4 regions of the Bacillus hominis genome follow, and region 1 is predicted to be linked to each of the others. Evidence: predicted binding sites of a transcription regulator. Region 1 holds the regulator's gene; each other region holds the start of a gene.

Region 1 (5,622 bases):
TTTAAAAGAAGCGAATATTACTTTTGAGGATATTGATGCAATTGCTGTAACAGAAGGCCCAGGTTTAGTTGGAGCACTTTTAATAGGTGTAAATGCAGCGAAAGCTGTGGCTTTTGCTCATGATATCCCTCTAGTTGGTGTTCATCATATTGCTGGTCATATTTATGCGAACCGTTTAGTAAAAGAAGTACAATTCCCGTTATTGTCGCTTGTTGTATCCGGTGGTCATACGGAGCTTGTTTATATGAAAGAACATGGTTCATTTGAAGTGATTGGTGAAACGCGAGATGATGCGGCAGGAGAAGCTTACGATAAAGTAGCTCGTACATTATCAATGCCTTATCCAGGTGGTCCTCATATTGATCGCCTTGCGCATGAAGGAAAACCAACAATTGATTTGCCTCGTGCGTGGTTAGAACCTGATTCGTATGATTTCAGCTTTAGTGGATTGAAATCAGCAGTTATCAACACTGTGCATAACGCAAAACAACGCGGTATAGAAATTGCACCAGAAGATTTAGCAGCAAGTTTCCAAGAAAGTGTAATAGATGTACTTGTAACGAAAGCGTCTCGTGCAGCAGATGCTTATAATGTAAAACAAGTGCTTCTTGCTGGTGGAGTAGCTGCTAATAAAGGGCTTCGTGCACGTTTAGAAGTAGAATTTGCACAAAAAGAAAATATAGAGCTAATTATTCCTCCTCTATCTTTATGCACAGATAATGCAGCGATGATTGCAGCTGCAGGTACAATTGCATACGAACAAGGAAAACGCGCTACATTAGCTTTAAATGCAAATCCAGGATTAGATATTGAAGCGTAGTTATACACAAAATTAACCACAGCTTGTGGAAAAAACCCATATTATCTGTTGATAATATGGGTTTTTTTGTGTACATAAAATGTGTATAACTTTTCGCTCGGTTGTGGATAATGTGGAAAAGTTATTTGGGAGTTTATATTATAAAGGTGGATATGTGTATAACCTTGTGGATAATGCAGATGAAGTCTGACCTTTGAAGAAATTCTTTTTTGGGAAATAAAAAACAAGGAGATGTCCAAAAAATATTTTGAAACATCGGTCTCTTATTATACAAGGTGCTAATATTGTCAATCCTTGTCGGTAAATCGATATTTCTTGTCGAATCGTTTATATAATTTCATTTACTATGGTATTGATTCCAAAATAGAAAATAAAAAGGAGGTCATCTCGTCAAAAAGCCCGACTTATGAGACATCCTCCTTTTTTAAATTCTCTTATATATGCAGTTCTTCCCATTCTGCCATACAAGCTTCAAGCTGTTCTTGCAGTGTTTGTTTTTTAGTTGTAATTTCACTAGCCTTTTCATAATCTGCATATATTTCTGGTAAGCAAAGCTGATCTTCTAATGTAGCGATTTCTTCTTCAAATTCTACGATGTTTTGTTCTAGCTCCTCAATTTTTCGAGTGCGTTGACGCTCTAACTGTTTACGTTCTTTTTCTTCGAGATAATTTAATTTTTCTTGAGCTACAGTTTTTTGAACAGGTGCCTGATTTTCTTGCTGTTCTTGTTGTTCAAATTCTGCACGTTCAATCATTTCATTTTTCTTTTCAACGTAATAATCGTAATCACCTAAATATTCTTGTGCACCTTCAGTTGATAACTCAACAACGGTTGTCGTTACGCGATTAATAAAGTAGCGGTCATGAGAGACGAATAGAAGAGTACCTGGGTAATCAATTAAAGCATTCTCCAAAATCTCTTTACTATTTAAATCAAGATGGTTCGTTGGCTCATCGAGAATTAATAAATTGGATTTTTGCATCATAAGTTTTGCAAGAGCTAGTCGAGCCTTTTGTCCACCACTAAGAGAAGATACTGGTTTTAATACATCATCCCCTGTGAATAAAAAGTTGCCCAGTATAGTGCGAATTTCTTTTTCAGGTTGCAAGGGATATTCATCCCATAGTTCATTTAAAACTCGCTTCGAAGATGTTAAGTTGGCTTGTTCTTGATCATAATAACCAACGGATACATTTGATCCGAAAGCAACGTCTCCATGTAATAGCTGTAACTTATTCACAATGGATTTTAATAATGTAGATTTCCCAATTCCGTTCGGTCCAACTAAGGCAACACTGTCACCGCGAGTTAAGCGCATATTTACATGTTCAATAATCGGTTCCTGGTAATAGCCAATAGTTGCATCTTTCACTTGTAAAACATCATTTCCACTTTGTTTTTCAATATCGAAGTGGAAGGAAGCTGATTTGGAATCACCTAATGGTCTAGTTAATAATTCCATTCTGTCTAATTGTTTCCGGCGACTTTGAGCACGTTTTGTCGTAGATGCGCGAGCTATATTTTTTTGTACAAAGTCTTCTAGTTTAGCAATTTCATCTTGTTGTTTTTCATAACGCTTCATCTCTTGCTCGTATAGAGCTGAGTTTAAGTCTAAATATTTACTGTAGTTACCAACAAATCGTCTGCTTTCTTTATTCGAAATTTCATATACTTGTGTAACAAGCTTATCTAAGAAATAACGGTCATGAGAAACGATTAAAATTGCGCCAGGATAACCTTGTAAGTATTGCTCAAGCCACGTTAATGTTTCGATGTCTAAATGGTTTGTAGGCTCGTCTAAAATAAGTAAGTCTGGTCTAGTTAATAATAATTTCCCAAGAGCTAATCGAGTCTTTTGTCCACCACTTAATGTAGAAATTGTCGTCTGATGCGTTTCAACTGGGAAGCCAAGACCGCTTAAAATCGAGCGTATATCCGCTTCATACTGATAGCCGCCTTGATCTTTATAATCTAATTGTAATTGGTCATAATCAGCTAATAATTTCTCGTATATAGCCGCATTTGAAAAGTTTTCTTCTTTTCCCATCTCTTGCTCTAGCCTTCGAAGTTTTGTCTCCATCTGCTGTAAGTGTGTAAAGACGGTTAACATTTCATCCCAAATTGTTAAAGACGTTTCTAATCCGGTATTTTGAGCTAAATACCCCATTGAGACATCTTTCGGTTTTATAATTTCACCACCATCATGAGATAACTCGCCAGCTATTATTTTTAATAATGTAGATTTTCCGGCTCCATTTCGTCCGACTAATGCGATACGATCTTTCGTTTGTACTTCCAATTTTATGTTTGCAAGAATCGTTTCTGCACCGTATAATTTCGAAAGCCCATTCACTTGTAATAATATCAATGTTTTCACCTCAAATAATTTCTTAACTTTGCCATGTTTATATTTCTCAATCATACTAAAAATAGTGTATAGTTTAAAATAAAGAGAGAATACTTCTTCTCTTTATTATACAAAGAAATTCATGAGTACTAAACTTCTGTATTTGATTCAAGTATGTGAATAAAGATAGGAAGAGAGGAGAGGTTATATGGATCAGCAAAAAATTCCACAGGCCACTGCCAAACGATTGCCTCTATACTATCGATTTATCCAAAATTTATCTCTTTCTGGTAAGCAACGTGTTTCATCAGCCGAATTGAGTGAAGCGGTAAAGGTTGATTCCGCAACTATTCGAAGAGATTTTTCATACTTTGGAGCGTTAGGAAAAAAAGGATATGGATATAACGTAAATTATTTATTATCATTTTTCCGTGAAACACTCGACCAAGATGATATAACACGTGTAGCACTTATTGGAGTAGGTAATTTAGGGACCGCTTTCTTACATTATAATTTCACGAAAAACAATAATACAAAAATTGAAATGGCGTTTGATGTTAGTGAAGAGAAAGTTGGAACAGAAATCGGGGGAATTCCTGTATATCATTTGGATGAATTAGAAGAACGTTTATCAACTGATATACAAGTGGCAATATTAACGGTACCCGCTACAGTAGCGCAATCTGTGGCAGATAGATTGGCAGAAACGGACGTACATGGTATTTTAAATTTCACACCAGCACGCTTAAATGTGTCAGAGAATATAAGAATTCATCATATTGATTTAGCTGTAGAGTTACAAACGCTTGTTTACTTTTTGAAGAATTATCCACAATAAAACGCAGAGGAGATGACCTCTGCGTTTTATTATTGTTTTTTCTTTGTGAATTTGACTAAGATAAGGCGAAGTGCCAAATTAAAATCAATTGTTGCCATAACTGCAAATAGTATTGTCCACATATTCCAAATTGTATCTGTTACGTTCGTAATGGCGAAGCGTGTAAAGATACATCCAAGAAGAAAGTACAATGCAGCCATGAACAATGGTGAGTTTCTCATACTAAAAATCCTCCGATAAAGCCTTGCATTTTTTCAGCTTCTTTAATCATTTCTTGAATTTGCTCGTTACTTACTACAACTTGAGCGACTGCAACTAATGTATTCATTGCAACATGAGCTGCAATTGGAACGATAATACGTTTCGTTTTTACATATAAAAAGGCGAATACGAGCCCCATAGAAGTGTATACCAATAAGTGAGTAAAATCAAAATGAATCGCCGCGAATACAAGTGAACTAATGATAGCGGCAATAAAGAAGTTGAACTTCTTATAAAGTGTACCGAATAAAATTTTTCTAAATACGATTTCTTCTAAAATAGGTCCTATTATAGATATGACGATAAGGAACCAAGGTGTCGTTCTTGCGATGTCCATAAGCCTTGCTGTATTTTCAGATCCCGGCGTAATCCCTAATAAACGCATTTCGATCATACCGGCAATGCTTTGTGAGAACAGTGCTAAGAAGAAACCAATAAAAATCCATCCAATTGTAGCTGGAACAGTAGAGCGCATTTTATCTAAATGCCTGTCGCGAATGTCTGTTCTGAGTAACCAAAGTACAACGCATAATGCAATGAAAAAGCTAATGATAGCCCAATGACCAGTTATGAGCTGAATCTTTTCCTCTCTAGTAAATCCCCTATTATCGTATAGTCCAGTTTTCAGGAGAAGCGGTAACCCGGCAATGCCTGATAACTGCATTAAAATGTATGTAACGATAATCCACCAATATTGTTTTTTCAAATGGTTTAACCATCCTTTCTAACGCTAGTGTATGAGATAAGGTAGGATAACATGTAAATATGCTACCTACGATATAAACTTTCATTTGAATTATATTTTTTTTGTAAATAAGTATTTGAAAATAAAATAGGAGACAGGAAAAAGTTGTGCGTTTAGCGAAAACAACTTAGGGTGTCTTTCATATTGTAACATACAAGAAGTGGGAACAACGATTCATATAGTAAAGGCAGTAGAAGAAGTAATGCTATATAGGAAAGTGTATAAAGTAATTTGCGAAAAAATTATGATTTTTTTACTTGCAAAAGAAATTGAGATTATTTATTATTAGAAGTGTGTTAGCACTCGTGTGACTTGAGTGCTAATAAATAAAATTTACATAACAAAATGAGGAGGTTATTGTTCATGCTAAAGCCATTAGGTGATCGCGTTGTAATTGAACTTGTTCAAGCAGAAGAAAAAACAGCAAGTGGTATTGTATTACCAGACACTGCAAAAGAAAAACCACAAGAGGGTAAAGTTATTGCAGTAGGTACTGGTCGAGTGCTTGAAAATGGTGAGCGTGTTGCTTTAGAGGTAGCAGCAGGTGATCTTATCATCTTCTCAAAATATGCAGGTACTGAAGTGAAATACGAAGGTACAGACTACTTGA
Region 2 (5,622 bases), 4.3 Mb from region 1:
TTGGTTTCCATACTTATACGGCGCACTTATTTATTACTGTTTTGCTGATCGAAAGCAATATTATGTCACTTTAAGTAGTGTAATTCTTGGAAAACTTGCTTGTTTTTCTATTTATTATTTTTGGCAGACAACTGTACCACGTCCAACAGTCGTTGGAACAGACGTATTTTCCGAACTAGTCCGCTATATTTATAGTATTGATCAACCAGTAAACTGTTTCCCGAGCATTCATGTCCTTACAACATTTGTAATTATGCTCGCTGCCTTTAAGCGTAGAGAACAGCATGCTTTTGAATATTACATCCTTACTTTCTTCGGTACGCTTATTATTTTATCAACGCTATTTACAAAGCAACATGCTTTTGTAGATGCCGTTTCTGGAATGACGCTTGCAAGCGTATTATACTTCGGCGTTCAGCTGTTATTAGCAAAAGAAACCGTACGTGTTCCAGTAAAACAAAATCATAAAGTGAAACTTTAATCAGTGGGGGAGTTGTTCATCCCCCACTGATTATTAGCCTTCACCAATCGGGCATTTACGGGCAGTTGATCTCCAACCTCGCTTCTTTGCTCCAGCCGAATTTTGAGGTGGGAGTTTTACTGCCGGCAAATAGCGGGATAAAATGTAACGTAACAAAAAAGCAGACTGTGGCTTCTTCAGTCTGCTTTTATCTATTATTAAGGAGATTTTCAAATTAAGATTGCGGTACAGTCATATCACCAGAATGAATACGACCTGATTTTTTTAGAGCAATGTAAAGTATATAAGAAACAGCTACTGGGATGATGATATAAGTGATTATCATCGCTGGGACAACCTCCCACCCTTGGCTGGAAATTAAATTAATTGGTGCGATAAGAGAGCTTAATCCAAGACCTGCAATTTCTTTCCCTGCTTCTAGCTGGAAAATTAATGCTGATACTGGACCGACTATAGCACTGGCGACGACAGTTGGGACGAGAATCATTGGATTTTTAGTAATGTTCGGCAACTGTACTTTTGGAGTACAAAGTGCCTGAGCTAATATGCCGCCTAAATTATTTTCTTTCGCTGAAATAACAGAGAATCCGATAAATTGAGCAACACATCCTGCAAGTGCTGCACCTCCCGCAACACCATCTAAGCTAAGTGCTATCGCTAAAGCAGCTGATGAAGCTGGAGAGATAAGTAATAGTCCCCAAACTACAGCAATCACGACAGAAGCGATAAATGGGCTACCAGCTGAACTATCTTTAATGAATGCTCCAACTGTATTTAAAACTGGGCTAATATTTTGAGCTAACCAAATACCGACTAAACCAGAACCGAGTATTGCTGCAAATGGAACGAGCATCATATCTAAAGCAGTTTTTCCACTTAATCGTTTACCAATATAAACTGCTAAAGTCGCTGTTAATAATGCACCGATTGGTTCACCTGTTTTAATGATGAGACCAGCTTCAGTAATTGAAATTGAACCAGCTCCAATTGCTCCGGCTACCATCGCTGAGAAAATTACGAGTCCGTTTGCACCGAGCATAAAAGCAATTCCGGCTCCAATCGCTGGTGCCATAAGTGATTTTGCAACAACTCCGATTGTAATAAGTAATGGGATATCAACAATTCTTCCTATATTTTCGATTAGTAAACCAATTCCAAGGGATACGAAAATACCCTGTGCGATTCCGGCAGAAGCTTTAAACACACGAGACATTATATATTCCTTCATTTGTTTCACCTTCTCCTATAATTTAGTAACCAATTGTTTTCATATAATCGCGTAAAACATCGTTTGATTTTGCAAAGCGGCTTTCTTCATCTTCTGATAAGTTTAGTTCTACAACTTCTCTTACACCGTCTCTAGTAATAATTGCTGGTACTCCTGTACAAATATCGTATTCGCCATACTCACCATCTAAAATGGATGAAACAGCGATAACACGGTGATCATCATTGAAAATTGAGCGAGCAATATATGCCAGAGAGTTTCCAATTCCATAATAAGTAGTTCCTTTACGCTTATAAATTTCCCATCCAGCTTTTGCAGTCTTCTCAACAATTTCATCTAAATCTATTTCACCTAATCGTTCTTTTTGTTCCTCTAAAATTTGTAGAATTGGCTTTCCGCCAACCGTTACGTGAGACCAAGCAACCATTTGAGAATCACCATGTTCTCCTAAAGAATATCCATGAATACTGCGAGGATCTACCTCTAACATCTCAGATAAAATCGTTCTTAAACGAGAAGAATCTAGTGATGTACCAGTACCAAGTACACGATTTCTTGGTAAACCAGATAATTTCCAAACTTGATATGTAATAATGTCAACTGGGTTCGATGCGATTAAGAAAATACCGTCAAATCCACTTTCCATTACGCCGCTAACAATGCTTTCCATAATTTTTGCACTTGCTCCTAAAGTATCTAAACGACTTTGTCCAGGCTTCGGTGCTGGTCCTGCTGTAATAATGACAATATCCATATCTTTGCAGTCTTCATAGTTTCCTGCATATACTTTTGTTCTTGTATTTGTAAAGTTAATGCAGTGCGATAAATCCATCGCTTCTCCAACTGCACGTTCATAATTTATATCAATTAACAATAGTTCTTCGCAAATGCCTTGATTTACAATGGAATACGCACAACTTGATCCAACTAATCCAGTACCAATAATTGCAATTTTTCTTGTATTTCTTCTCATGGCAATCTCTCCTAATTGATTATGTAATCTATTTCTTTTGCTCTTTACACTCCTAATTATAGAGATTTCCACAATAGAAACCATGGATACTTTGTGAAAAATTGAACAAACTTTTGTCCTTTTTGTGAATTGTCATATTCAATTTTCGTCATATTTGTTACAACTGGAAAAATATTTATTATATATTTATTGACATATATAAAGTGAAACTTTAATCAGTGGGGGGTTTTGTTCATCCCCCACTGATTATTAGCCTTCACCAATCGGGCTACCCGGCAAATAGCGAGACAAAACAAAAAAACGAGCGACTTCATTCGCTCGTTTTTTCAGCACGCTATTCCGCACTTAATTGACTTTTTAATTGCTCTACAATCATCGGATTCGCAGGTGCTGCTGGCTTATAATAACTTTTTTGCTTTGCGTATTCATACATATTACGTTGGCGCGCCTCGTCTTGATTACGAATTTGAATTAACGTTTGATGTAACTGTTCATTATCAGACTGTGAAATATAATTTGCATAACTTGTTAAACTTGCATTTAATCCTGCTAAATAATCATTTACCATATCTTTTTCATTCATCTTTCGCTTCCTCCTATCCTAGGAACGTCATTAATTGCTGTTTCGTATTTCGTGCATCTTGTGCATCCTTTTGTAGCATTTGTTTCAACTCTGGATCTGTACATGCCTGTGCATACTGGTCCAATTTGTTAATAATCGTTGCGTGTCCACCAATTAAATGACGTAAGTTTTCTACTTCAAGCTCTGTTAAATTTTGCATAGGATACTCCTACCTTTCTTTGTTCATTCGTCATTAGTATTTGGCTCTTTTTAAATCGTATTCATTAAAAATCATTCTTAAATTCATTTCATACTAAAATCAGCAACATCTATTTATATAGACAAAAAAATGTTATAATTACAGAAAAATACAAATATTAAAAATGCATCCTTAACTTTATAATTCACAGATACAGCATATTAAGAAGGTGTGCCCATGCAAAGAACGTTTAAAGTCATCTTCTTCATCGCTTATGCGATCCTATATGTAAATTTGTTAATTGATGTATTAACTTTAAAACCACTATCCACCTCTATACCTTTACACATGTTATTTCTCATTTGTTTTCTATTTATAGCACTTAACAATTATAAAAATCGGAACACTACATTTTTCTTATTATTTATTAATGCAACTCTATTAGTAAGCGGTAGTTTGAAAAAACTCCCTTTTATAAACTCTACATAACAAAGGAGCAATACTCATGAAAATCCACGACTTTCTTACAAAAAGCCAAGAAGCTTATGATTCTGAGTCAAGCCACGACCCTTTCGTATTTACGTTTTTCAATTTTGTTTTAGCAATATATACATTTCTAAAGCCTGCTAAATAATATTATTTAGCAAGAAAGAGCCTCTAAATCATTAGAGGCTCTTTCTCATTTTCAAGCCCTGTTCAATTTCGCATAGAATGCTCTTATCTTTCTTTGCTCATTCACGATTGAATATTTATTTCTTTTTGAGTTATGTGCACTAAAAAACCTTAGAATCGTTTCTAAGGTTTCCTCTTATTCATTCTCTCATTACATGTAATCCTTTAATAAACGTTTCCAGTAATAAATGTAAACTTGTATCTAAATCCAGCGGTAAACCAAATCCCCTCTGCTGTTCAATCGACGCAAATCCATGGCAAATACTTCTGAATCCGCGTGTCGCATGAAGTGCATTCTCTCCTTCTAAGCCGTATTGTTGTAAAATCCGAAGACAAAGCTCTACAATTCCATCCCCTGCTTTTCTTACTTCTTCATCTCGTAAAAAGGTTGCTTCATACAATCCAGGATGTTTTCGGACAAACGCTACGTACGCTCCTCCTAATGCATGAATTGCTTCATCCACGCTTTTACCCGAGGCCGCCTCTTCCAGTCTGTTATGCAGCTGTTTTATTCCGTAAATACCAAGATTTTTCCGGACATCTTGTAACCCTTTCACATGATTATATAGAGAGGGCGAACGTATCCCCAACCTTTGCGCTAATGACGATACTGTTACTTCTTGTATCCCATTTGTATCTGCGATTTCTGCCGCTGTGTCTACAATTTTCTGTAATGTAAGTCCGATTCTCGGTGACATAAATTAACCCTCTTTCATGCTTTCTACATTTCGCTTAGCTTCCTTAATAGCAATCTCTATGGCAGCGCCTGGATTTTTCATCATTTTTCCATGTCCTGTCGCAAGCAAAGAAGGCTCATATCCTCTTAGCTTCTCTGCACTTTGTAATGCTACTTCTTTACTCCACGTTGCCATCGCAGGAAACGGAAACCAAAATTTCATTTGTCCCGAAACAGCCATACCTCCTCTTGTTTGGAAGGCATCCCCGACAATAAGAGCTTTATTTCGTACATCGAGAAACGACATGGATCCTGGCGTATGTCCCGGTGTCATAATCGCAAGAAGCGATCCAATGCGGTCGCCATCTTCCAATAAAACATCAGGTACCGTTTTTACCTTTTTAGGTACACCGCCTTTTATTGGTATATTTGGTTCATCCTTTTGTAACGATGTATCTCCCTCTAACAGCTTTGCGTCCCGCTTAGAAATATAGACTGGGACATCAGGAAGTACTTCCTTTAATTCGTCTAGTGCACCGATGTGATCATCATGCGCATGCGTTAATACAATCTTAGTAATTGGTTTCCCTATTTTCTTAGCCTCCTGTAAAATACCTTTTGCGCTATATGGCAAAGCCGCATCAATTAAAGTTAAACCATCTTCTTCCTCCACAAAGTAACAATTCACAGGAAACACTCTTGGTAAAAATGACAATTGATATACCGTTTTTTCATGTATCATTCTCATATTTCCAGCTCCCTTTCCAAAAACTAATACCATTAGTTTTGTTATACTAATGGTATTAGTTTTCGTCACTAAAAATTCCATTT
Region 3 (5,622 bases), 4.2 Mb from region 1:
ATATCTCATTCTCTTCAATATACGGTACAAACAAGGACCAAATCCCCTTTTCTGTCACTTGTAGCATCTTATGTTGCTCATAATCCCATTCATTAAAATCTCCAACAACACTCATTGCTTTCGCATGAGGAGCCCATACTGTGAATCGTACCCCTCGCATCCCATCTTCCGTCACAATATGTGCCCCAAAGATGTTATAACTGTCATAGTACTTTTCTGTATGAAACTCATCTCGTTTCACTTCTTCACAATTTATTACATCCAATATGTTCACCTCACTAAGATGACAGAAATTTTTTACTCTTTATCATTTCTGCGAAAAACTGAAATATCCTTGTTATTTTTTTAAAAATATACGTTTTTTTCTTTAATTTTGCTTAAAATATTCAAATTTACTGTGTAAAATATCGAATTTTGACGAATATTCATTGCAAACGCTTCATTTCCCCTTACTATTTTCACCTTTCATTGTTGCTCAATATTTACTTTATTGATTTCTCCCTGTTTTTCACACTATTTTCCACGTGAAATTCAAACAAAATAATCTGTCATAGAAAAATGTTTCTCAACATTTTTTGTGACAAAATTTATTGAAATGTAAAATTCATAAGTATATATTTATTCTCAATAAAGAACACCAAGATTTGCAACTATAATTCATAAGAACCAGATGCTACAAAATCACAAACACCTGTAGAAAAATCAAAAAGTGGGACACTGACAGATATTTTAAAGAAGTTAGGACTAACACCGAAAAAATAACATATAAAAGCACTCTATTCAAAAATAGAGTGCTTTTTTCTATAAACGACCCTTATCCAGCAAAAGGGGTATATTGGGGATATACAAGGGAAACCGGAAAAGGAATTTATATTAAATTATATAAAAACTCAGAGGTAGGAAGCAGTTTCCCGCCTCTGAATTATTTAGCAATTATTATAGTACTGGTGCCATTGTTTCTTTTAACACTTTTACAGAATGAGCGAATTTCGCTTTTTCTTCTTCGTTTAATTCAAGTTCTACTATTTCACGTACACCTTCGCGGTTAATAACAGCTGGAACACCTACGTAAGCATCTTTCTCACCATATTGACCTTCAAGGTATGCAGATACAGTTAATACGCTGTTCTCGTTGCTTAAGATCGCTTTAGTTACACGAAGTAGTGACATACCGATTCCGTAGTAAGTTGCGCCTTTACGCTCGATGATGTGATAAGCTGCATCGCGTACATTTTCAAAGATTTTATCTAAATCTTCTTGGTTATACTGTTCGTTGTTCGCTAAGATTGTTTCTAGTTTTTGTACACCTACAGTAGCGTGGCTCCATACTGGAAGTTCAGTATCACCGTGTTCACCAACGATGTAAGCATGAACGTTACGTGGATCTACATCTAAGTAGTCACCTAACATGTAACGGAAACGAGCAGAGTCTAAAGTTGTACCAGAACCAATTACGCGCTCTTTTGGTAAGCCAGATTCTTTCCAAGTTACGTAAGTTAAAATATCAACTGGGTTTGTTGCGATTAAGAAGATTCCATCGAATCCGCTATCCATAATACCGCGAACGATTTGTTTAAAGATCTTTGTATTTTTCTCAACTAAGTCTAAACGAGTTTCACCTGGCTTTTGTGGTAATCCAGCAGTGATAACTACTAAATCTGCATCTTTACAATCTGCATAGCTACCGCTCCAAACTTTTGTTGGTGCTGGAGAGAATGGTACCGCATGGCTTAAGTCCATTGCTTCCCCTTCTGCTTTTGCTTCATTTACATCTACAAGTACGAATTCTTCAGCTACACCTTGGTTGATCATTGAGTAAGCATAACTACAACCTACAGCTCCTGTTCCTACTAATACTACACGATTGATACCTTTTTTCATTTTAATTTCCCCTCTCAATTGTTTTACATATATTATTTATTATTGTTTAAGTAATTAATTAAAATACTAATTTAATGTTGTTTAACTTCTTTACATTCATATTGTAGCACGGATTATTGTGAATTACTTCACAAATTATGACCTATTTGTGAACTTTTTCACATAGAGTGTAAAGTTATCGTGGTAGGTGTGGAATCAATCTCAATTTAAGTGTTTTGTTTAGATTGTGAAAGGGTTTTTCTTATGTTTGTATACCGGATTCATCTTTCCAAGTATGCTTTGTATTTCTACTTGAAGCTCTTTTCTTAACAGTGATTCGTCTAGTCCCTTCGTCCCAATAAGTTGAATAGATTCAATCGGGATTTCTTCAATATGCTTTTGCCTTCTAGCTAGATCACGATGCCTATTAATCGCAACTTGAAATAACCATGTTTTTATATAAGTAATTTTCATATTTGGTATAGATAATAATGCTTTATGTACCGTGTCTTGAATGATATCCTCTGCTTCTACTGGTGTTACTCCAATTTTAAGTAAATACCTATAAATACTTTTAGATGTTTCTACAATAATCTTTTCATACTCCATCGCCCTCTCCTTTCTATTAGTTAGACGTTTGAAATAGAAAAAAGTATACAACATTTCATAAAAAAAGCGGACTATCCAAAGTCCGCTTTTACACAACAAAAAAGAGATAGCAGATTATGCTATCTCTTTTAGTATGACCCGTACGGGATTCGAACCCGTGTTACCGCCGTGAAAGGGCGGTGTCTTAACCACTTGACCAACGGGCCAAAATCTGGCAGAGAAGAAGGGATTCGAACCCTCGCACCGCGTTCGCGATCTACTCCCTTAGCAGGGGAGCCCCTTGAGCCACTTGGGTACTTCTCTATAATATGGCTCCGCAGGTAGGACTCGAACCTACGACCGATCGGTTAACAGCCGATAGCTCTACCACTGAGCTACTGCGGAATAATTATGGTGGGCCTAAATGGACTCGAACCATCGACCTCACGCTTATCAGGCGTGCGCTCTAACCAGCTGAGCTATAGGCCCATAATAGATAAGCGGGTGAAGAGAATCGAACTCTCGACCAGAGCTTGGAAGGCTCTTGTTTTACCACTAAACTACACCCGCATTAAATTGAAAATGGTGAGCCATGAAGGATTCGAACCTTCGACCCTCTGATTAAAAGTCAGATGCTCTACCAACTGAGCTAATGGCTCATTTTGAAAGTGGTGCCGGCTAGAGGACTTGAACCCCCAACCTACTGATTACAAGTCAGTTGCTCTACCAATTGAGCTAAGCCGGCTTGCGATTTCAAAATGGTGGCTCGGGACGGAATCGAACCGCCGACACGAGGATTTTCAGTCCTCTGCTCTACCGACTGAGCTACCGAGCCTTTATGTAAAAATGGCGGTCCCGACCGGGGTCGAACCGGCGATCTCCTGCGTGACAGGCAGGCATGTTAACCACTACACCACGGGACCATTTGGTTGCGGGGACAGGATTTGAACCTGCGACCTTCGGGTTATGAGCCCGACGAGCTACCGTACTGCTCCACCCCGCGATGATATAATATTTAATTTAAAAAAATGGAGGAGGTAGAGGGATTCGAACCCCGCGCGACTCTCGCCGCCTGTCGGTTTTCAAGACCGATCCCTTCAGCCGAACTTGGGTATACCTCCGAGATATGAACTTTGAGTGGTGGACCTTGTAGGACTCGAACCTACGACCGGACGGTTATGAGCCGTCTGCTCTAACCAGCTGAGCTAAAGGTCCTTATGGTAGCGGCGGAGGGATCGAACCCCCGACCTCACGGGTATGAACCGTACGCTCTAGCCAGCTGAGCTACACCGCCATAAGTGATATTCAATAAGTGGAGCCTAGCGGGATCGAACCGCTGACCTCCTGCGTGCAAGGCAGGCGCTCTCCCAGCTGAGCTAAGGCCCCATGTTTTGAAATATCGGGAAGACAGGATTTGAACCTGCGACCCCTGGTCCCAAACCAGGTGCTCTACCAAGCTGAGCCACTTCCCGTTAATAAAAACGCGCCCGAGAGGAGTCGAACCCCTAACCTCTCGATCCGTAGTCAAACGCTCTATCCAATTGAGCTACGGGCGCATATGGTGCCGAGGGCGGGGTCGAACCCGCACGGTGGTCACCCACCGCAGGATTTTAAGTCCTGTGCGTCTGCCTGTTCCGCCACCCCGGCATATCATATTGAAAATTGGAGCGGAAGACGGGATTCGAACTCGCGACCCCAACCTTGGCAAGGTTGTATTCTACCACTGAACTACTTCCGCAAGACATGTATGAGTTATTTTATTAAAAGTGCGGGTGAAGGGAGTCGAACCCCCACGCCAAAGGCGCCAGATCCTAAGTCTGGTGCGTCTGCCAATTCCGCCACACCCGCATATTATAATTTTAAAAGAAAAATGGGGCGACTGATGGGAATCGAACCCACGAATGCCGGAGCCACAATCCGGTGCGTTAACCACTTCGCCACAACCGCCATAGTTGCTGGTGCCGACTAGAGGACTTGAACCCCAACCTACTGATTACAAGTCAGTTGCTCTACCAATTGAGCTAAGTCGGCTAGAATGGTGGAGGATGACGGGATCGAACCGCCGACCCCCTGCTTGTAAGGCAGGTGCTCTCCCAGCTGAGCTAATCCTCCGGAATTGCCTGGCAACGTCCTACTCTCACAGGGACAAGGTCCCAACTACCATCGGCGCTAGAGAGCTTAACTTCCGTGTTCGGTATGGGAACGGGTGTGGCCTCTCTGCCATCATTACCAGACTGTATTCATTTAAGACAAGAACTATTGTAACTCATTTAACTTTTAAAGTCAACAAGTTTTTTATATTCTTTCAAAACTAGATAACATTGCTTCATATTATATGGTTAAGTCCTCGATCTATTAGTATTCGTCAGCTCCACATGTCACCATGCTTCCACCTCGAACCTATCAACCTGATCATCTTTCAGGGATCTTACTAGCTACGCTATGGGAAATCTCATCTTGAGGGGGCTTCATGCTTAGATGCTTTCAGCACTTATCCCTTCCGCACATAGCTACCCAGCTATGCCCTTGGCAGAACAACTGGTACACCAGCGGTGCGTCCATCCCGGTCCTCTCGTACTAAGGACAGCTCCTCTCAAATTTCCTACGCCCACGACGGATAGGGACCGAACTGTCTCACGACGTTCTGAACCCAGCTCGCGTACCGCTTTAATGGGCGAACAGCCCAACCCTTGGGACCGACTACAGCCCCAGGATGCGATGAGCCGACATCGAGGTGCCAAACCTCCCCGTCGATGTGGACTCTTGGGGAGATAAGCCTGTTATCCCCGGGGTAGCTTTTATCCGTTGAGCGATGGCCCTTCCATGCGGAACCACCGGATCACTAAGCCCGACTTTCGTCCCTGCTCGACTTGTAGGTCTCGCAGTCAAGCTCCCTTATGCCTTTGCACTCTACGAATGATTTCCAACCATTCTGAGGGAACCTTTGGGCGCCTCCGTTACACTTTAGGAGGCGACCGCCCCAGTCAAACTGCCCACCTGACACTGTCTCCCGGGTCGATAAGACCCGTAGGTTAGAATTTCAATACAGTCAGGGCGGTATCCCACCAGCGCCTCCACCGAAGCTAGCGCTCCGGTTTCAATGGCTCCCGCCTATCCTGTACAAACTGTACCAAAATTCAATATCAGGCTACAGTAAAGCTCCACGGGGTCTTT
Region 4 (5,622 bases), 4.4 Mb from region 1:
TTTTGCAGGCTGTGAAAATTACAGCAGCTTTATTTAGCGGAGATATTAAATCTTTAACAGCTGATGAAATTGAACAAGGCTTTAAAGAGATGCCGACATTCCAATCTTCAAAAGAGACGAAAAACATTGTAGAGTGGTTAGTTGATTTAGGAATTGAACCTTCTAGACGTCAAGCGCGTGAAGATATTAATAATGGGGCTATATCTATGAATGGTGAAAAAGTAACGGATGTAGGTACTGATGTTACTGTAGAAAATTCATTTGATGGAAGGTTTATTATTATTCGTAAAGGGAAGAAGAACTACAGCTTAGTGGAATTGGGCGAATAGTTCTTGTGAAAGAGTGGAGGTAGGGAAGATAGCTACTTCCGCTCTTTTCATATACACAATTCTGACATAAAAAGTCAGTATATTTTGATAATTAAAGAGGATTATATTATTCTTCTGCCGAATAAATAAATTAGAGAAAATTACGGATAAAGTGAAACTTTAATCAGTGGGGGGGTTGTTTATCCCCACTGATTATTAGCCCACACCAATCGGGCGTTCACGGGCAGCCCGCCTCCCATCTAACTTCTTTGCTCCAGCCGAAATTGTGAGGTGGGAGTTTTACTGCCCGCAAATAGCGGGATAAAAATAGCCCGAACCATGCAGGGCATGATTCGGGCTTATATTCAGATTAGTAAGCTAAGCTGAATAGACCTTTAATGTGTGATAAGTAACGAACGTTACTTGCTTCTTTCATTAATGATGCTGGTAAACCTTTAAGTGGAGTATTGCTTGCTCCGATTGTAGCAACAGCATCTTTACGTCCTAGACTAGCAAGTGTTCCAGAGTTGATAGGTGCGAACTCTTCGAATGCTTTGCCTTCTAGTGCTGCGTATAAGTTGTATCCAATTAACTCACCCATTTGCCAAGCGATTTGTGCAGTTGGTGGGTATGGACGACCGTCTGGAGCGAAGACAACAGCGCTGTCTCCAGCAACGAATACGTCTTTGTGAGAAGTAGATTGTAGGTGTGCATCAACAGTTGCACGTCCACGGTTTACTTCAAGACCTGATTCACCAATTAATGGGTTACCTTGTACGCCGCCAGTCCAAACGAATGTGTTAGCAACGATTTTTTGACCGTCTTTTAAGTCGATTTCATTGCCAGCAACGTTTGTTACAGGAAGACCTGTTAAGAATGTAACACCGCGTGCTTCTAAGCTAGCAGTTGCACGTTCGATTAAGTGGTCTGGTAATACTGGAAGGATTTTTGGACCTGCTTCAACAAGAAGAAGTTTAACTTCTTTTGGATTTACGCCGTGGCTTTTTGCAAGTTTAGGCATAATGTCAGCAAGCTCACCAACTAGCTCAACGCCAGTTAATCCGCCACCACCGATTACGATTGTAGCATCAGCTTCATTTTTCGTTTTAGCGTATTCACGAATACGGTCTTCAACGTGTTTGTAGATTTTGTTTGCATCAGCAGCAGATTTTAATACCATGCTGTTTTCTTCTAGTCCTGGAATACCGAAGTAAGCAGTTTTACTTCCTAAAGCAACTACAAGTGCATCGTAAGATAGCGTAGTGCCACCAGCTAGTTTGATTTCTTTGCTATCAACTGAGAATGACTCAACTGTTGCAATTTTAAGATCGATGTCTTTGCCTTTGAAAAGCTTTGTAAGTGGCATTGCAACTGCTTGCTCAGCAACATTACCAGCTGCAAGGCGGTGTAGTTCAGTGATGATTTGGTGTGTTGGGTATTGGTTGATCACTGTAACTTGTGCTTCTGATTTGCTGTAGTATTTACGTACGTTTAAAGCGGCAAGAAGACCGCCATAACCAGCGCCTAAGATGACAATTTGTTTTGACATAGTATGATATCCCCCGTCTTTACTAATTGTTGTTATAAATTAAATTATTTATTATTACGTTCTGCACTAATTTGAAGATAAGCATTTACAAAGCGGAACATTTTTTGTGCTTGTGGGTCTTTTAATAATTTTAATAGACCAAATAGGCCGATAACTTCGTTGCTTTCATCAGCACGATCTTTCGCTTCGATAGCAGTTGCAGCCATGCTTTTCACTGTATCTTTTACAGGTTCTACAAGCTCTGTAATTGCGCTAACAGTGTCGTTTTTTAATACTTCATCAGTAGCAACAGTTTGAGCGAAGTCATAAGACTTAGTTAAAATGTTAACAAGCTCAGTTAATTTTGGAAGCTGTTCCACTAGTGTAGTTAATGATTCTTGTACCTCAGGTTTTAACAACTGATCAAGTACATCAAGTTGTCCTTGGCTAGCAGAAATTTGTACAGTTTCTTGTTCTGGCTTTGTTTGAGTCATAGTTTCTGGCATCTCCAATTCTCCTTTACGATAGCAATACTCTTATTTTTGATAAGTAAGATAGTAACCGTGTTTTACGAAAGTTTATACAAAGTTTCACAAAACACAATAAAATGCCTTTAAATTTATGACAGCAAGTAAGCTGAAATCATAAATCTAAAACCATAACGTCTTACCTATTATTTATGAACTGTCCGATACATGGCTTGTCCGCATAATGGAAAGTTCCCTTATCGGAAAGTGTATATAATATATATCCTTTATTATATACTATATACACGTATGTTAACATAAAAATGATTCCTAATTATTTGATATTGAGTCTGTAACCTAGTACTGACAAGGCGTGAAAGCGCATAAAATATTTTAGCTATCTTAAAAATGTACATATATATAAATAAAAAAAGGAAAAAATGGACAAATTTATGTTCATTTTTTCCTTTTTTTATTGTTCGTCCTCTGTAATTAGCATCGATGTGTTACCGCCTTTTTCAAGATGGCATTCGCCCCAAGTACAAAGAGAATCGAGAATGGACTCTAAAGACCATCCGTAGTCAGTAAGGGAATATTCTACTTTTGGTGGTACTTGATTGTATACCTTTCTTTGAATAACCCCATCCTCTTCTAATTCACGTAATTGCTGTGTTAACATCTTTTGTGTAATACCAGGCATTAAACGTTTTAGTTCACTCGTTCTTTTTGTGCCTTTTTGTAAATGGCAAAGAATGACGACTTTCCATTTTCCGCCGATGACCTCTAAAGTTGCCTCTACAGGAATGTTGTATTTCTTCATATAAAAATCTCCTCTGATGAATATGGCTTTCAATTTTTCAACGAAAGAAGCTAAATGATGTAAATGTTACTTTTTAGTACCTATAGCACTTTAAAGTACGTACTTTTTATCGTGTTGAATATGTTTCATAATAGCATACGTAAGAGGCAAATGAGTAGTACGGCACTAAAAAGTACCTATGTTACTTTTTAGTGCCTATCGTACTTGAAAGTGCGTTCTTTCAAAAAGGAATGAAACCATTCATAATAGCATTTGTAGAGATTAAATATATTTTTTAGAAGATAAAAAGGCCTTTTTATCATACTATTATGATTGGATTTCTTGTAATAAGGAGGAATTCAATTGAATTCATATACAGTATCTTCTTCGGCTGTTCAAACGAATCGAAGAAGTATGTTTGCTTTATTAGCACTAGCGATTAGTGCATTCGGAATAGGAACGACCGAATTTATTAGTGTCGGTTTATTACCATCTATTTCGGAAGATTTACATGTTTCTGTTACAACAGCGGGTTTAACCGTTTCTTTATATGCGTTAGGGGTAGCGTTTGGTGCCCCAGTGTTAACGTCGTTAACAGCTAGTATGTCGCGAAAGACGTTATTAATGTGGATTATGATTATTTTCATTATCGGTAATGGAATTGCAGCTGTGGCAACAAGTTTCACTGTTTTACTTATCGCGAGGGTTGTATCTGCGTTTGCACACGGCGTTTTTATGTCAATCGGATCCACAATTGCAGCTGCACTCGTACCAGAGAATAAACGTGCTAGCGCGATTGCTTTTATGTTTACTGGTTTAACCGTTGCGACCATTACAGGTGTACCAATTGGAACATTTATTGGGCAACAGTTTGGCTGGAGAGCATCATTTATGGTAATTGTAGTAATTGGAATTGTTGCCTTAATCTCAAACAGTATGCTAATTCCGTCTAATTTAAAAAAGGGGGCGCGAGTATCATTTCGTGATCAATTCAAACTTATTACGAATGGGCGATTATTACTTGTTTTCATCATTACTGCATTAGGATACGGGGGAACATTCGTAACATTTACGTATTTATCTCCGCTATTACAAGAAGTAACAGGATTTAAATCGAGTACCGTTACAATCATTTTGTTAGTGTATGGGGTTGCAATTGCGATTGGCAATATGATTGGCGGGAAGCTATCAAATCATAATCCAATTCGAGCATTATTTTATATGTTTTTCATTCAAGCAATTGTATTATTCGTGCTAACATTTACAGCACCATTTAAAGTAGCAGGGCTGATTACGATTATTTTTATGGGACTATTTGCATTTATGAATGTCCCAGGGTTACAAGTATATGTAGTTATATTGGCTGAGCGCTTTGTTCCGAGTGCAGTTGATATTGCATCGGCAATTAATATTGCAGCGTTTAACGCAGGAATTGCTCTCGGTGCTTATTTAGGCGGTATTGTAACGAACTCGTTAGGGTTACTTCATACAGCTTGGGTAGGCGGCATTATGGTAGTAGGTGCTGTTATTTTAACAGCTTGGAGTACGGCATTAGAAAAAAGAGATCAAGCAAAATAAAAGGAGAGAAAATAAAATGAAACATTTACAAAGTACAACAACATTGCATAACGGTGTAGAAATGCCTTGGTTCGGTTTAGGTGTATTTAAAGTAGAAGATGGACCAGAACTTGTAGAAGCTGTAAAGTCGGCGATTAAAGCAGGATACCGCAGCATCGATACGGCTGCGATTTATGGAAATGAAAAAGCAGTTGGAGAAGGCATTCGCGCTGGTATAAAAGAAGCAGGGATTTCTCGAGAAGATTTATTCATTACTTCAAAAGTGTGGAACGCAGATCAAGGATATGAAACGACACTTGCTGCATATGAAGAGAGCTTAAAAAAATTAGAACTAGATTATTTAGATCTATACCTTGTTCACTGGCCTGTAGAAGGGAAATATAAAGATTCTTGGAGAGCGCTAGAAACACTTTATAAAGAAGGGCGCGCGCGTGCAATTGGCGTAAGTAATTTCCAAATTCATCACCTGCAAGATGTATTGAAAGATGCGGAAATTAAACCGATGATTAACCAAGTGGAATATCACCCTCGTTTAACACAAAAAGAATTACAAGCTTTCTGTAAAGAGCAAGGTATTCAAATGGAAGCATGGTCACCACTTATGCAAGGTCAGTTATTAGATAATGAAACATTACAAGAAATTGCTGATAAATATGGTAAAACAACAGCACAAGTTATTTTACGCTGGGATCTACAAAATGGAGTTGTGACGATTCCAAAATCAACGAAAGAACACCGTATTGTTGCGAATGCTAATATATTTGATTTCGAATTAACAAAAGAAGATATGGAAAAGATTGATGCTTTAAATGAAAACCACCGCGTCGGTCCAGATCCGGATAACTTTGATTTCTAATAGAGGTAAGTTCAAAGAGTGCAAAAAGTTTGCGCTCTTTTTTATTTTGTCTATGCATAAAAAAAATTTCTAACTAAATAATAAAC

The links. The regulator Rex, encoded in region 1, represses fermentation and respiration genes when NADH is low (regulators of the CRP and FNR family bind a similar motif). The targets are predictions, from matches to a motif close to TTGTGAAATATTTCACAA.
Region 2: a site for Rex is predicted at 2,774-2,791, ahead of QUF93_RS26380 (L-lactate dehydrogenase). Genes of this name have one in related genera too.
Region 3: a site for Rex is predicted at 1,998-2,015, ahead of QUF93_RS25760 (L-lactate dehydrogenase). Genes of this name have one in related genera too.
Region 4: a site for Rex is predicted at 2,415-2,432, ahead of QUF93_RS26685 (DUF1641 domain-containing protein). Genes of this name have one in related genera too.

What each region holds. Positions count from the first base shown of each region.
Region 1 covers NZ_JAUCFS010000005.1:256,427-262,048, forward strand. Annotated here, with positions in the region: gene tsaD (tRNA (adenosine(37)-N6)-threonylcarbamoyltransferase complex transferase subunit TsaD) at 1-820, shown strand, start outside; gene QUF93_RS03890 (ABC-F family ATP-binding cassette domain-containing protein) at 1,255-3,189, opposite strand; gene QUF93_RS03895 (redox-sensing transcriptional repressor Rex) at 3,377-4,006, shown strand; gene QUF93_RS03900 (YdiK family protein) at 4,036-4,227, opposite strand; gene QUF93_RS03905 (CPBP family intramembrane glutamic endopeptidase) at 4,224-4,973, opposite strand; gene groES (co-chaperone GroES) at 5,376-5,622, shown strand, end outside.
Region 2 covers NZ_JAUCFS010000005.1:4,554,507-4,560,128, forward strand. Annotated here, with positions in the region: gene QUF93_RS26370 (phosphatase PAP2 family protein) at 1-481, shown strand, start outside; gene QUF93_RS26375 (PTS sugar transporter subunit IIC) at 696-1,709, opposite strand; gene QUF93_RS26380 (L-lactate dehydrogenase) at 1,732-2,682, opposite strand; gene QUF93_RS26385 (spore coat protein) at 3,017-3,265, opposite strand; gene QUF93_RS26390 (hypothetical protein) at 3,279-3,464, opposite strand; gene QUF93_RS26395 (TetR/AcrR family transcriptional regulator) at 4,256-4,813, opposite strand; gene QUF93_RS26400 (MBL fold metallo-hydrolase) at 4,817-5,539, opposite strand.
Region 3 covers NZ_JAUCFS010000005.1:4,464,838-4,470,459, forward strand. Annotated here, with positions in the region: gene glgB (1,4-alpha-glucan branching protein GlgB) at 1-265, opposite strand, end outside; gene QUF93_RS25760 (L-lactate dehydrogenase) at 937-1,881, opposite strand; gene QUF93_RS25765 (RNA polymerase sigma factor) at 2,101-2,469, opposite strand; tRNA gene QUF93_RS25770 (tRNA-Glu) at 2,604-2,675, opposite strand; tRNA gene QUF93_RS25775 (tRNA-Ser) at 2,682-2,772, opposite strand; tRNA gene QUF93_RS25780 (tRNA-Asn) at 2,779-2,853, opposite strand; tRNA gene QUF93_RS25785 (tRNA-Ile) at 2,861-2,937, opposite strand; tRNA gene QUF93_RS25790 (tRNA-Gly) at 2,948-3,018, opposite strand; tRNA gene QUF93_RS25795 (tRNA-Lys) at 3,032-3,107, opposite strand; tRNA gene QUF93_RS25800 (tRNA-Thr) at 3,118-3,193, opposite strand; tRNA gene QUF93_RS25805 (tRNA-Phe) at 3,208-3,283, opposite strand; tRNA gene QUF93_RS25810 (tRNA-Asp) at 3,296-3,371, opposite strand; tRNA gene QUF93_RS25815 (tRNA-Met) at 3,375-3,451, opposite strand; tRNA gene QUF93_RS25820 (tRNA-Ser) at 3,478-3,569, opposite strand; tRNA gene QUF93_RS25825 (tRNA-Ile) at 3,587-3,663, opposite strand; tRNA gene QUF93_RS25830 (tRNA-Met) at 3,667-3,742, opposite strand; tRNA gene QUF93_RS25835 (tRNA-Ala) at 3,762-3,834, opposite strand; tRNA gene QUF93_RS25840 (tRNA-Pro) at 3,848-3,920, opposite strand; tRNA gene QUF93_RS25845 (tRNA-Arg) at 3,931-4,004, opposite strand; tRNA gene QUF93_RS25850 (tRNA-Leu) at 4,008-4,095, opposite strand; tRNA gene QUF93_RS25855 (tRNA-Gly) at 4,112-4,186, opposite strand; tRNA gene QUF93_RS25860 (tRNA-Leu) at 4,216-4,296, opposite strand; tRNA gene QUF93_RS25865 (tRNA-His) at 4,320-4,395, opposite strand; tRNA gene QUF93_RS25870 (tRNA-Thr) at 4,405-4,479, opposite strand; tRNA gene QUF93_RS25875 (tRNA-Val) at 4,485-4,560, opposite strand; rRNA gene rrf (5S ribosomal RNA) at 4,567-4,682, opposite strand; rRNA gene QUF93_RS25885 (23S ribosomal RNA) at 4,784-5,622, opposite strand, start outside.
Region 4 covers NZ_JAUCFS010000005.1:4,611,005-4,616,626, reverse strand. Annotated here, with positions in the region: gene tyrS (tyrosine--tRNA ligase) at 1-329, shown strand, start outside; gene QUF93_RS26690 (NAD(P)/FAD-dependent oxidoreductase) at 679-1,857, opposite strand; gene QUF93_RS26685 (DUF1641 domain-containing protein) at 1,902-2,342, opposite strand; gene QUF93_RS26680 (winged helix-turn-helix transcriptional regulator) at 2,776-3,123, opposite strand; gene QUF93_RS26675 (MFS transporter) at 3,517-4,680, shown strand; gene QUF93_RS26670 (glyoxal/methylglyoxal reductase) at 4,697-5,536, shown strand.